3 regions of the Megasphaera elsdenii DSM 20460 genome follow, and region 2 is predicted to be linked to each of the others. Evidence: riboswitches for the same ligand, from Rfam matches in the RefSeq annotation. Region 2 holds a riboswitch; each other region holds the start of a gene.
The links. A riboswitch is a leader RNA that binds a small molecule or an ion and turns the genes downstream of it on or off. The one in region 2 is predicted to bind ZMP and ZTP.
Positions count from the first base shown of each region.

Region 1: another riboswitch for ZMP and ZTP. It lies ahead of C6362_RS10040 (formate--tetrahydrofolate ligase); the one in region 2 lies ahead of C6362_RS06855 (phosphoribosylaminoimidazolecarboxamide formyltransferase).
Region 3: another riboswitch for ZMP and ZTP. It lies ahead of C6362_RS04060 (L-lactate MFS transporter); the one in region 2 lies ahead of C6362_RS06855 (phosphoribosylaminoimidazolecarboxamide formyltransferase).

Region 1 covers NZ_CP027570.1:2,112,883-2,116,961, forward strand. Annotated here, with positions in the region: gene C6362_RS10030 (transketolase family protein) at 1-712, shown strand, start outside; gene C6362_RS10035 (phosphohexomutase domain-containing protein) at 777-2,285, shown strand; ZMP/ZTP riboswitch at 2,338-2,415, shown strand; gene C6362_RS10040 (formate--tetrahydrofolate ligase) at 2,463-4,079, shown strand, end outside.
Region 2 covers NZ_CP027570.1:1,454,053-1,458,131, reverse strand. Annotated here, with positions in the region: gene C6362_RS06860 (molybdopterin-containing oxidoreductase family protein) at 1-1,220, opposite strand, end outside; gene C6362_RS06855 (phosphoribosylaminoimidazolecarboxamide formyltransferase) at 1,499-2,674, opposite strand; ZMP/ZTP riboswitch at 2,729-2,806, opposite strand; gene rlmH (23S rRNA (pseudouridine(1915)-N(3))-methyltransferase RlmH) at 2,890-3,369, opposite strand; gene C6362_RS06845 (S1C family serine protease) at 3,369-4,079, opposite strand, start outside.
Region 3 covers NZ_CP027570.1:857,233-861,311, forward strand. Annotated here, with positions in the region: gene rsmG (16S rRNA (guanine(527)-N(7))-methyltransferase RsmG) at 1-544, shown strand, start outside; gene C6362_RS04055 (D-alanyl-D-alanine carboxypeptidase family protein) at 562-1,707, shown strand; ZMP/ZTP riboswitch at 1,758-1,842, shown strand; gene C6362_RS04060 (L-lactate MFS transporter) at 1,916-3,154, shown strand; gene C6362_RS04065 (DeoR/GlpR family DNA-binding transcription regulator) at 3,673-4,079, shown strand, end outside.

The sequences.
Region 1 (4,079 bases), 660 kb from region 2:
TCCCCTGGCCAGCACCTTTGCCGTTTTCGGTACAGGCCGTGCTTTTGAACAGATCCGCAACTCCATCTGCCTGCCGCGGCTCAACGTCAAAATCTGTGCGACCCATGCCGGCCTCAGCGTCGGAGAAGACGGGGCGACCCACCAGTCCGTCGAAGACATGGCTATCATGCGCAGCCTGCCGAACATGACCGTCGTCTGTCCTGCTGATGGAGCGGAAACGGAAGCTGTCATCCGGGCGGCTGTCGCCCATGATGGGCCAGTCTACGTGCGCATGGGTCGTGCCCCAGTCGACGATATCTACCAGCATGGCTGCCCCTTCCAGTGGGGGAAGGGGACAATGCTGCGCGACGGCTGTGATGCCGCTGTCATCGCAACGGGACTCATGGTCCAGGAAGCCTTGAAAGCGGCTGACATCCTGGCTAACCGGGGGCGCCAGGTCATGGTCATCGACATGGCCGCTATCAAGCCCCTGGACGAAGACCTGGTCGTCGCTGCGGCCAAACAGACGGGTTTCGTCGTCACAGCTGAAGAACACAGCGTCATCGGCGGCCTGGGCAGTGCCGTGGCAGAAACCTTGTCGCGCCGCCATCCGACCCGCCAGGCCTATGTCGGCATCGATGATTGTTTCGGCGAATCGGGCAAGGCCGGAGAACTCTTGCAGAAATACGGCCTTACGGCAGAGGCCATCGTCAAGGCTTGCCTTTTGGCCTGATTTTCAGTATGATAAAAAGCGGCGGACCTCGGTGCGCTAAATTGAAGAAAGGAAACATGAATACATGATTTCTACAGAAGCAATGATGAAATTACAGAATGGCAGTGATGTCCGCGGCGTCGCCGTTGCCGGCGTCCCCGGTGAAGACGTCACGTTGGTACCGGAAGCGGTCAACCGCATTGCCGCTGGCTTTGCCAAGTTTTTGGCGAAGAAGCTGAATAAACAGGTGAGTGACTTGCACATTGCCGTCGGCCACGATTCCCGTGTATCGGCAGCTATGATGAAAGAAGCCGTCTTCGGCGGCCTCCTCGGTCAAGGCGTCCACGTCACGGATTGCGGCCTGGCTTCGACACCGGCTATGTTCATGTCCATCATTTTTGAAGATACTCACATGGATGGCTCCATCATGATTACGGCCAGCCATTTGCCGTATAACCGCAACGGATTGAAATTCTTTACCGTCGACGGCGGTCTGGAAAAGAGCGAGGTCACGGAAGTCCTGAGCCTGGCTTCCCAGTCGTCGGCCATGGCTGTCTCGTCGGCTGCCATTGCCTCGCTGGACCTGATCGACCTCTATTCGCTGCATCTGCGCCGCAAGATCTGCGCCGGCCTCTGTGCCGGGATGTACGACCGTCCTTTGGAAGGGATGCACATCGTCGTCGATGCCGGCAACGGCAGCGGCGGATTCTTTGCCACCAAGGTCCTTTCTGAACTCGGCGCCGATACGACGGGCAGCCAGTTCCTCGAACCGGATGGCATGTTCCCGAACCATATCCCTAACCCGGAAAATGCCGACGCCATGGCGTCGATCCGCCAGGCCGTCCTCGACAACAAAGCCGACCTGGGCCTCATCTTCGACACCGACGTCGACCGCATGAGCGCCGTCCTGCCCGATGGGAAAGAAATCAACCGCAATGCCCTCATCGCTATGATGGCCGCTATCCTGGCGCCCGATTATCCTGGCAGCACCATCGTCACCGACTCGGTCACGTCGGATGAACTGACGACGTTCCTCCAGGATGAACTCCACTTGGTCCATCACCGCTACATGCGGGGCTATAAAAATGTCATCGACGAATGTATCCGCCTCAACGAGGCCGGCACGGTCTCGCCGCTGGCCATCGAAACGTCGGGCCACGGTGCGCTGAGCGAAAACTACTACCTCGACGACGGTGCCTACCTGGCGGTCAAACTGCTCATCGCTGCGGCGAAAGCCAAGAAAGAAGGCAAACAGCTCGGCGACCTCATCGCCAAACTGGGCCATCCGGCAGAAGGCGTCGAATTTCGCTTGAAAATCACCGGCACTGATGGTGTCCAGGCCTATGGCGCTGACGTGCTCAAACAGTTCGAAGACCGGGCCGCTGCAGCCGGCATTTCCATCGCCAAGCCGTCCTATGAAGGCGTGCGCCTCGTATTCCCCAACGGCTGGGCCCTGTTGCGCATGTCCCTCCACGACCCGAACATGCCGCTGAATATCGAAAGCAGGGAAAAAGGCGGCTGCCAGCAGATCGCCAGCCAGGTGAAAGGCCTGCTTACGGGCTTTGAACACCTCGATACCAGCGTAATCCAGTAAGACGTAACGAAAAGAACCCTTGACCCAAGGGTTCTTTTTTTGTATAATAAGGCCATAATCATGTGACTGACGGAAGTGGAGTTACCACGGGGAGCATGATTTCTTGAAGCCGACCGTCTGGGCAAACTTCCAGCGGAGCGGCCTTTTTTTATGCAGAGAACAGGAGTGACAACTACTATGGCAAAGGTATTGAGCGATATCGAAATTGCACAGCAGACGAAATTGGAACCGATTACGGCCATTGCAAACCAAGTCGGCCTCACCGATGATGACTTGGAACTCTACGGAAAATATAAAGCAAAGATTTCTTTTGACGCCATCAAACGCCTCTCGAAGAACGAAGATGGGAAACTGGTCCTGGTCACGGCCATTACGCCGACGCCGGCCGGCGAAGGCAAGACCTTGACGACCATCGGCCTGGCCCAGGCCCTGAACTACATGGGTCATAAAGCCGTCGTCGCCCTGCGCGAACCGTCCCTGGGACCGGTCTTCGGCATCAAAGGCGGTGCTGCCGGCGGTGGTTACTCCCAGGTCCTGCCGATGGAAGACATCAACCTGCATTTTACCGGCGACATGCATGCCATTACGGCTGCCAACAACCTCTTGGCCGCAGCCATCGATAATCACGTCCACCAGGGCAATGCCCTGCGCATCGACGTGCGCCGCGTCATCTGGAAGCGCGTCATGGACATGAACGACCGGGCCCTGCGCAACATCGTCGTCGGCATGGGCGGCAAAGTCTGCGGTTTCCCGCGGGAAGACCACTTCATGATTACTGTCGCATCGGAAATCATGGCAGCCCTCTGCCTGGCCAGTGACCTCATGGACCTCAAGAAACGCATGGGCGACATCACCGTAGCCTATGACCTGGACGGCAATCTGGTCACGGCCCGCCAGCTCGGCGTCGAAGGGGCTATGGCCATCCTCATGAAGGATGCCATCAAACCGAACCTGGTCCAGACTATCGAACACACGCCGGCCCTGGTCCACGGCGGGCCTTTCGCCAATATCGCCCACGGATGTAACTCCGTCGTCGCTACTAAACTAGCTATGAAGATGGGGGACATCGCCGTTACAGAAGCCGGTTTTGGTGCCGACTTGGGTGCTGAAAAATTCATGGACATCAAATGCCGTTTCGCCGGTATCAAACCGGATGCCGTCGTCATCGTCGCCACGGTCCGTGCCTTGAAGATGCATGGTGGCGTCGACAAGAAGAACTTGCAGGAAGAAAATGTCGAAGCTTTGAAGAAGGGCTTTGCCAACCTGGCAAAACATATCGAAAATATGCGTCTCTTCGACGTGCCTGTCGTCGTAGGCATCAATAAATTTATCAGCGATACAGACGAAGAAATCGCAACGCTCCGTAAACTCTGCGAAGATTACGGCGTCGAAGTCGCCCTCAACAACTGCTGGGCCGAAGGAGGCAAAGGCGGCGTCGAAATGGGCGAAAAAGTCCTGAAACTGCTGCAACAGCCCAAGACGCCGTACAAACCGCTGTACGACGTCAACGATTCCATTCCCAAGAAGATGGAAACCATCGTCAAGAAAGTCTACGGCGGCGACGGCGTCATCTTCGAAGGCAACGCCCAGAAACAGATCAAAGAATTGGAAGCTTTTGGCCTCGACAAAATGCCGATTTGTGTGGCCAAGACGCAGTACTCCCTGTCCGATAACCCGGCGCTCCTCGGTGCGCCCAAGGGCTTCAAGGTCACGGTCAAGGACGTCCGCGTCTGCACCGGTGCCGGCTTCATCGTCTGCCAGACGAGCAACATCATGACCATGCCGGGCCTGCCG
Region 2 (4,079 bases):
ATGAAGCGTTCATGGACGACGGTGAATAAATCGTCCCGGCAAAGGCCTTTCAGGACCTGGTTCTGGTCCGGCGCCGTGCAGGCCGGGTTCGACGAATAGACGAAGAGACTGCGGATGCTATCATCTTCCGTCAAGGCCTGGCCGAGACAGCACATGTTGACGATGCGCTTGCCTGGCTGTTTCCAATCGGAATGGGTGACGATTTCTTTATTATAGGCTTTCGACGCCGATGCCGACGTCAACAGGCCGGCCCCTTTCTTGCCCCAGGCGCCGACGACGGCAGGCAGACAGGTGATGAGGCGTGTCGTCATGGCGCCGTTGCGATAGCGCGACTGGCCGCTGCCGAGGCGGATGAAAGGCGCCCGGGCCTGTCCGTAGGCCTGGGCCAAGGCGACGACAGTCGCAGCCGGTACGCCGGTGATAGCCTGCACGGCTTCCGGCGTATACTTGGGGAGGACCTGCACTTTCAGTTCGTCCCAGCCGAGGACGTTTGCCGCCAGAAAGGCTTCATCGGCCAGTCCATCGCGGTCGAGGACATACATCATGCCCAGGACCAGGGCTCCATCGGTCCCCGGGCGGACGGCGACGAAATGGTCGGCTAAATCAGCCGTCTTATGGCGGTACGTATCAATACACCAGACGACGGCCCCTTTGCGCCGGGCCGCTTCGACATCGTGGCGGAAATGGATATTCGTCGCCACCATGTGGAGACTCCAGAGGAAGATGCAGTCGCTGTCCTGAGCTTCCTGCGGTGCCGTCGGCATGGTGCTGCCCATGACATCCTTGAATCCCTGCCCTTTGGCCGGAGCGCAGATGGTCCGATCCAGTTCCGAAGCGCCCAGACGGTAAAACAGTCCGTGCAGGGCATCATGCTGGACAATGCCCATGGTGCCGGCATAGGAATAAGGCAGGATGGCTTCGGCACCACAATCGGCAATAATCGCCTTCCACCTTTCAGCAATCTCCGCCAGGGCCTGGTCCCAGGAAATGGGTGCAAACTGGCCGCTTCCCTTGGGCCCGGTCCGCTTCAACGGCGTCGTCAGGCGGCGCGGCGAATGAACGGTCCGTTCATAATGGGCCATCTTCGGGCACAACGTCCCGCGCGTAAAAGGATGGGCCCCATCGCCGGCGACGGACACGACGCGGCCGTCGTCGACAGAAACGACAAGCCCGCAGGCATCGGGGCAGTCATAAGGGCAGACAGATGTATAGGTTTTCATGATATCACCTCTTGTTTCGTGGTTCGTGGCTCGTGACTCGTGGTTCGTAGTTCGTGACTCGTGGTTCGTAGGGGCCGTCCCAAAGGGCGGCCCGCCTGGAATTGGTGAAAAAAGGAGCCGTCGCATCGCGACAGCTCCTTTTAAGCAGTTAGCAGTTAGGGGTTAGCAGTTAGCAAATGATTTTAAATTTAAAAGCCATTACATCAAACTTCAAACATCAAACCCCAAACATTGAATATAAAAGAAAACGACCTTTCCCGACAGAAAGGGGGATATGCTTAATGATGGAACAGGCGCAGGCCGGTCATGGCCATGGCGATGTTGTATTTATCGCACGTTTCGATGACATTGTCATCGCGGATGGAGCCGCCGGCCTGGGCGATGTAGTCGACACCGCTGCGATGAGCCCGTTCGATGTTGTCACCGAAGGGGAAGAAAGCATCGCTGCCCAAGGCGACGCCGTGGAGCTGGGCAATCCAGGCTTTCTTTTCTTCCCGTGTGAGCGGTTCCGGTTTTTCCGTGAACAGATCCTGCCAGATGCCGTCGGCCAGGACGTCTTCGTAATCATCAGAGATGTAGACGTCGATAGCGTTGTCACGGTTCGGGCGGCGGACATCGTCGCGGAAAGGCAGATTCAGGACTTTCGGATTCTGGCGGAGCCACCAGATATCGGCTTTGTTACCAGCCAGGCGCGTGCAGTGGACGCGGGACTGCTGACCGGCGCCGACGCCGATGGTCATGCCGTCTTTGACGTAGCAGACCGAGTTGGACTGAGTGTATTTCAGGGTGATGAGGGCGATCATCAAATCGCGCTGGGCATCGGTGGGGATATCCTTGTTTTTCGTCGGGATATTCTTAAAGAGGTCCGTCGTAATCTTAGCTTCGTTGCGTTCCTGTTCAAAAGTGACGCCGTAGACTTCCTTCGATTCGATTAAGCGCGGCTTGTAGTCCGGGTTAATCTGGAGGACGCAGTAGTTCCCCTTCTTCTTGGTCTTCAAAATGGCCAGGGCTTCGTCGCTGTAGCCCGGAGCGATGACACCGTCCGAAACTTCCCGTTTGAGGAGCGTTGCCGTTTCAACGTCGCAGACGTCGGACAAGGCGACGAAATCACCATAAGAGCTCATGCGGTCAGCACCGCGGGCACAGGCATAAGCCGAAGCCAGGGGAGACAATTTCAGATCGTCGACCCAGTATATTTTTTTCAGGGTATCACTCATTTCCGTGGCGACGGCGGCCCCAGCCGGGCTGACGTGCTTGAAGGAAGCCGCAGCCGGAAGGCCCGTTGCTTCTTTCAATTCTTTGACCAGCTGATAGCTGTTGAAGGCGTCGAGCAAATTAATATAACCGGGGCGGCCGTTGAGGACCGTAAAGGGCAGGTCGCTGCCATCTTTCATATAAACCCGGGCCGACGACTGGTTGGGATTGCAGCCGTATTTTAATTGCAGTTCTTTCATGGTGATTCCTCCTGAATAGTTAAGCAAAAATAAAAAAATACCGACACTTCTGGAACGTTTCGCCCAGACGGTCGGCTCGTATGAATCATGCTCCCCGTGGTAACTCCACTTCCGTCAGTCACATGTTTCAGGTTTATTATACCGTCCGCAGCCGGGAGATGTCAAGAAAAAGCCCCTCCCTGGATAGGCAGAACTTCCACGGGAGGGGCTTTGTTTTATAAGTGATACGGCTCGTGCCGGTCGATCTTGATGGCGCGGTAGATTTGTTCCAATAAGAGGAGGCGTATCATCTGATGGGTCAAGGTGATACGGCCAAAGGAAATGCAGTTGTCGGCTTTGCGGCGGACGAGGTCGCTCAGGCCGAAGGGGCCGCCGATGATGAAGGAGATTTCACTGCAGCCGTACAGAGCCAGTTTGGCAAAGGACGCTGCCAGATCTTCAGAGGATACGAGTTTCCCCTGTACATCCAGGGCGAAGAGGTGCGAGCCCTGGCGGACGTGGCGCAGCATCTTCTCCCCTTCTTTGTCGAGGACCTGGGCCTTCTGGGCCGGCGACGGATTCTCAGGCATCTTCTCTTCAGGAAGGACGGTCACTTCGACCTGGCCATACGGGCGCAGGCGCTTCAAAAACTCGTCGATGCCGGCGGTGAGGTATTTCTCTTTGATCTTGCCGATGGTAATGACGTGATACTTCATCAGTTGGTCCCATCCCCCTGGTCTGACGAATCATTCTGCGGACTTTCCTGGAGGACGACGGTGACTTCGTGGTCCGAACCGTTGCGCGTATAATCCAGGCTGACAGAATCGCCGACATTGTGCTTGTCCATGACGCTCTGGAGGGCGCTGAAGTCTTTGACATCGGTGCCATCGAGTTTCAAGATGACGTCGCCGTGTCTGAGTCCAGCCTGATCCAGAGGTCCGCCGGCAGCGACTTTATAGACGTAAATGCCAGGTACATTCAATCTCATGCCGAAGCGGGCAGCCATCTGCTGGTCCAGGCCGTATAAGCCGAGGTACGGGCGGACGACCTTGCCGTTCTGGATGAGGTCCTGCAGAATCGGGCGGGCTGCGTTGATAGGAATGGCGAAGCCCAGGCCTTCGACGCCTTCTTTAGAAATCTTGGCGCTGTTGATGCCGATGACCTTGCCGTCAGCATCGACGAGAGCGCCGCCGGAATTGCCCGGATTGATGGCAGCGTCAGTCTGGATGAGCTTCATGCTCTGCCCTTCGGCACCGATAGTCCGGTTCAAAGAGCTGATGACGCCGACCGTGACGGTCCCCTGAAATTCCAGGCCCAGCGGGTTGCCGATGGCAATGGCCGGTTCGCCGACCTGCAGGGAATCGCTGTCGCCAAATTCAGCGACGGGCAGGTTGTCCATCTTGATCTTGACGACGGCTAAGTCCGT
Region 3 (4,079 bases), 600 kb from region 2:
CGACAGCCTGTCCTGCTATGACCCGGCTTATTTCAAAGATGGCGCCAGCGTCCTCGATCTGGGGACCGGTGCCGGCTTTCCCGGCCTGCCCCTGCTCATTTACCGGCCGGATCTGAAGGTGACCTTCTTCGATTCCCTGCAGAAGCGGCTGACTTTCCTGGAAAAGGTCGTTTGCGATTTGGGACTGACCGCTTCGTTCCTCCACGGCCGGGCTGAAGAAATGGCCCATAAACCGGAATACCGCAGTGCCTTCGATATCGTCACCAGCCGGGCCGTGGCCCGCCTGAACATCCTGGCCGAATGGGCCCTGCCTTACGTCCGGACCGGCGGCTATTTCATTTCCCTCAAAGGGGCCCAGTATGAAGAAGAACTGGCGGAAGGCGAAAAAGCCCTGCAGATCCTGGGCGGCAAAGTCGCCGAAGTCCGGCCGGTCCGCCTGCCAGGCCTGGACGATGTCCGCGCTGTCCTCTATATCGAAAAAGTAAAGGAAAGCCCCAAGAAATATCCCCGCAAGCCAAAGATGGCTGCGAAAAATCCCTTATAGAGAAAGAAGTGTACGCTATGTCTTTGAAAAAAATCCTCTGTCTGGCCGCTGCGGCCTGCCTGACCGTATCGGCTGCTGTCTTTGCCGATACACCGCAGCCGCCTGAAATCAGTGCTCATGCTGCCTATGTCATGGATGCCGATACAGGCGACACGCTCTATGCGAAAAATGCCGATGACCGGGCCTATCCGGGCAGCACGACGAAAATCATGACCTGCATCCTAGGCGTCGAACTGGGAAAGGCACAGGGTAAATTGGATCAGCCTATCAACATTACGAAAGATGTCTACGATATCGAAAGCGATGCGTCCGTCCTGGGTATCGACCCGGGCGACCAGATTACCCTGCGCAATGCCATGACCGGTATGATGACTGTATCCGGCTGTGATGCCACCATTGCCGTCGCCGAAACGGTTACGCCGAGTCAGGCCGATTTCGTCGCCAAGATGAACGAAAAAGCAGCCGCCCTGGGCTGTACGAATACTCATTTCGCTAATCCCCATGGCCTGCCGGACAGCGACCACTATTCGACAGCCCGCGATATGGCGACGATGGCCGCTTACGGCATGAAACTGCCGGAATTTCGCGATATGGTCAGCCACAGTGAATACGACATGCCCTATATCAACGGCGGCTCCAAGCACTGCACGACGACGAACTATTTCCTGACCAGCGGCTTCCCCGGTGCCAACGGCATCAAGACCGGTACGACCAATGCCGGCGGTCCCTGTCTGGTCGCATCGGCTACGCAGGACGGCCGGACCGTCATCGCCTCTATCATGAATTCGGACGACCGCTTCGGCGATGCCCAGAAACTCATGAGCTATGGCTTCTCCGTACTGAAACCGGTCGAACCGGCAGAAAACGTCTATATCCTGCGCCAGGCACCGGCAGGCCAGACCTTGTCGGATATCAAGGAAAAACAGGCCCAGGCTGCTGAATTAGCTTCCCAGCAGAAGAAAGAAGCAGCCACGGCGGCAGCTTCTACGGCTGCGGCCAAAGCACCTGCTAAAGCAGATACGGCCGTAAAGACAACGGCTGCGACAGTGGCTAAAACGGCAGCTAAGACGACGGTGAAGACCGCTGCCAAAGCGGATACGGCTAAGACAAGTAAGCCGGCTGTTTCCAGCCAGCCTTACGTTCCCTTTTCGCCGGCCGCCTAAAAAAGGATATTGACAATCTCTGTCCATATTCGTATAATAAACGCATCAGCAGATCCGTACAGGACTGACGGAATCAAGTGGAGTCACCACGTGAACTGTACGGACCCTTTCATGCCGACCGTCTGGGCAAGAGTATGCTACATATTCTTGAGCCAGGCGGCCGGTATTTTTTTTCGCCAGCCTGGCTCCTCATAAGGAGTGTTGTCTAATGAAACGAAATCGCTGGCTCATCGCCCTGTCTGCCATGGGGCTCCACCTCTGTATCGGCAGTGTCTATGCCTGGAGCGTCCTCACCAAGCCCATTATGGAATCTATGGGATTTACCCTCAAGGAAACGACGTGGACCTTTTCCCTGGCCATCTTGTTCCTCGGTTTGTCGGCCGGCTTTTTGGGCAGTTTTGTCCAGAAAATCGGGCCCCGTAAATCGGGCCTCTTATCGATGACCTGCTTCGTCACGGCCATGTTCGGTACGGCAGCAGCTCTCTACGCCCACAGCCTGCCCATGCTCTACGCCTTTTACGGCGTCATCGGCGGCATCGGCCTGGGAACGGGCTATATCACGCCCGTATCGACTCTGGTCAAATGGTTCCCGGAAAACCGGGGCTTCGCTACGGGTCTGGCCATCATGGGCTTCGGCTTTGCCAGCCTCATTGCCGGCCCGGCTATGCAGCTCTTGGTCCAGCATTTCGGCCTGGTCGCCAATTTCATCATCCTTGGCTGCGTCTATATGGTCATCATGACGGCTTCGTCGCTCTACCTGGCGTCGCCTGCTGCCGGTGACGTCCCGGCCAAGGCCGAAAAAGAAGGAACTGTCGAATATGCCGACGCCCAGCCGCAGTTCACCGTCCGCCAGGCCATGAAGACCTGGCAGTTCTACGCCATCTGGTGGCTCTTCTTCACCAACATCACCTGCGGCATCGCCCTGCTGTCCGTCGCCTCGCCGATGGCCCAGGACGTCGTCGGCATGTCGCCGTTGGCAGCGGCTTCCATGGTGGGCCTCATCGGCCTCATGAACGGTGCCGGCCGCATTGCCTGGGCGACTGTATCCGACTACCTCGGCCGCTCGGCTACATACGTCCTCTTCTTCCTTATCGAAATCCTGGCTTTCTGGCAGCTGGCCCGCGTTACCAGCGCCTTTAGCTTCCAGGTCCTGGTCCTGCTCATCATCTCCTGCTATGGCGGCGGCTTCTCGTGCATGCCGGCCTATCTCAGCGACCTCTTCGGCACGAAATACCTCAGCGCCATCCACGGCCGTATCCTCACGGCCTGGGGGGCTGCCGGCGTCGCCGGTCCCCTGGTCCTGTCGCTTATCAAAGAAAATACCAATAGCTACGCCGTGACGCTGTACTTCTTCGTCGGCGCCTTCGTCGCTGCCCTGGCCTTGATGATTTTCCTGAAATACCGCACCCGCCACGGCATCGCCAGGGTCGCAGAAGCGCGGGGATAATCGTTCATCGTAGGGGTCGCCACGTGGGCGACCCGTTCGGAAATTGGGGGATTCTCCTAGAAAAATGATTGGAAAATTCACATATCCTGAAGCGGGCGCCCCACGTGGTCGCCCCTACAATGAAAAAAGCTGTCGCTTATGCGGCAGCTTTTTTTCGACGAACGATGAACGCCATCGCTGAAAGCGGTAAATCATTCACGGCCTGTGGCCTTGTGCGTAGGGGACGTCCTGTTAAGGCGTCCCGTTGTGAACAATGGAAGATATACCCAACTGGTCCATGAGGCATGGCTTTGCGGCCGGCGAATAATGATATCGACGAACAGCATTTCGCGGGATTCCCACAACGGGCCGCCCTTTGGGACGGCCCCTACTACGAATGTGAATAAAATCACTTAATGAGTTGGGCGCATAGATGAATGAAAATGATTGCTTTTTGATTATAATGATTGGATTTGATTGAAATTGATTGAATATAACGGTATAATGAGGCCAAAGGAGGATAAAAGGGAAGTGATACGATGTTGACAGAAGAAAGACATGAAAAAATCATGCGTCTTGTCAATACGAGCGGTGCCGTTTCGGTCCAGGACTTAGTAAGTTTTCTGAACATTTCCGAATCGACGGTCCGCCGGGATTTGCTCACGCTGGACCGCGAAGGCCGTCTGCGCCGCGTCCATGGCGGGGCCACGACGCTGCGCGATGATTCTTCGTATGAAGCGGATATGGAAAACCTGCAGGATAAATATTCCATCCATATGAGCGACAAACGCCGCATCGCCCAGTATGCGGCCAGCCTGATCAAGAAAGATGATTTCGTCTATCTCGATGCCGGTTCGACGACAGAGCAGATGGCCGATTTCCTGGCCGGGTCCGAAGCGACTTTCGTGACCAACAGCATCCCGCTGGCTCAGAAATTAGGGCGCAG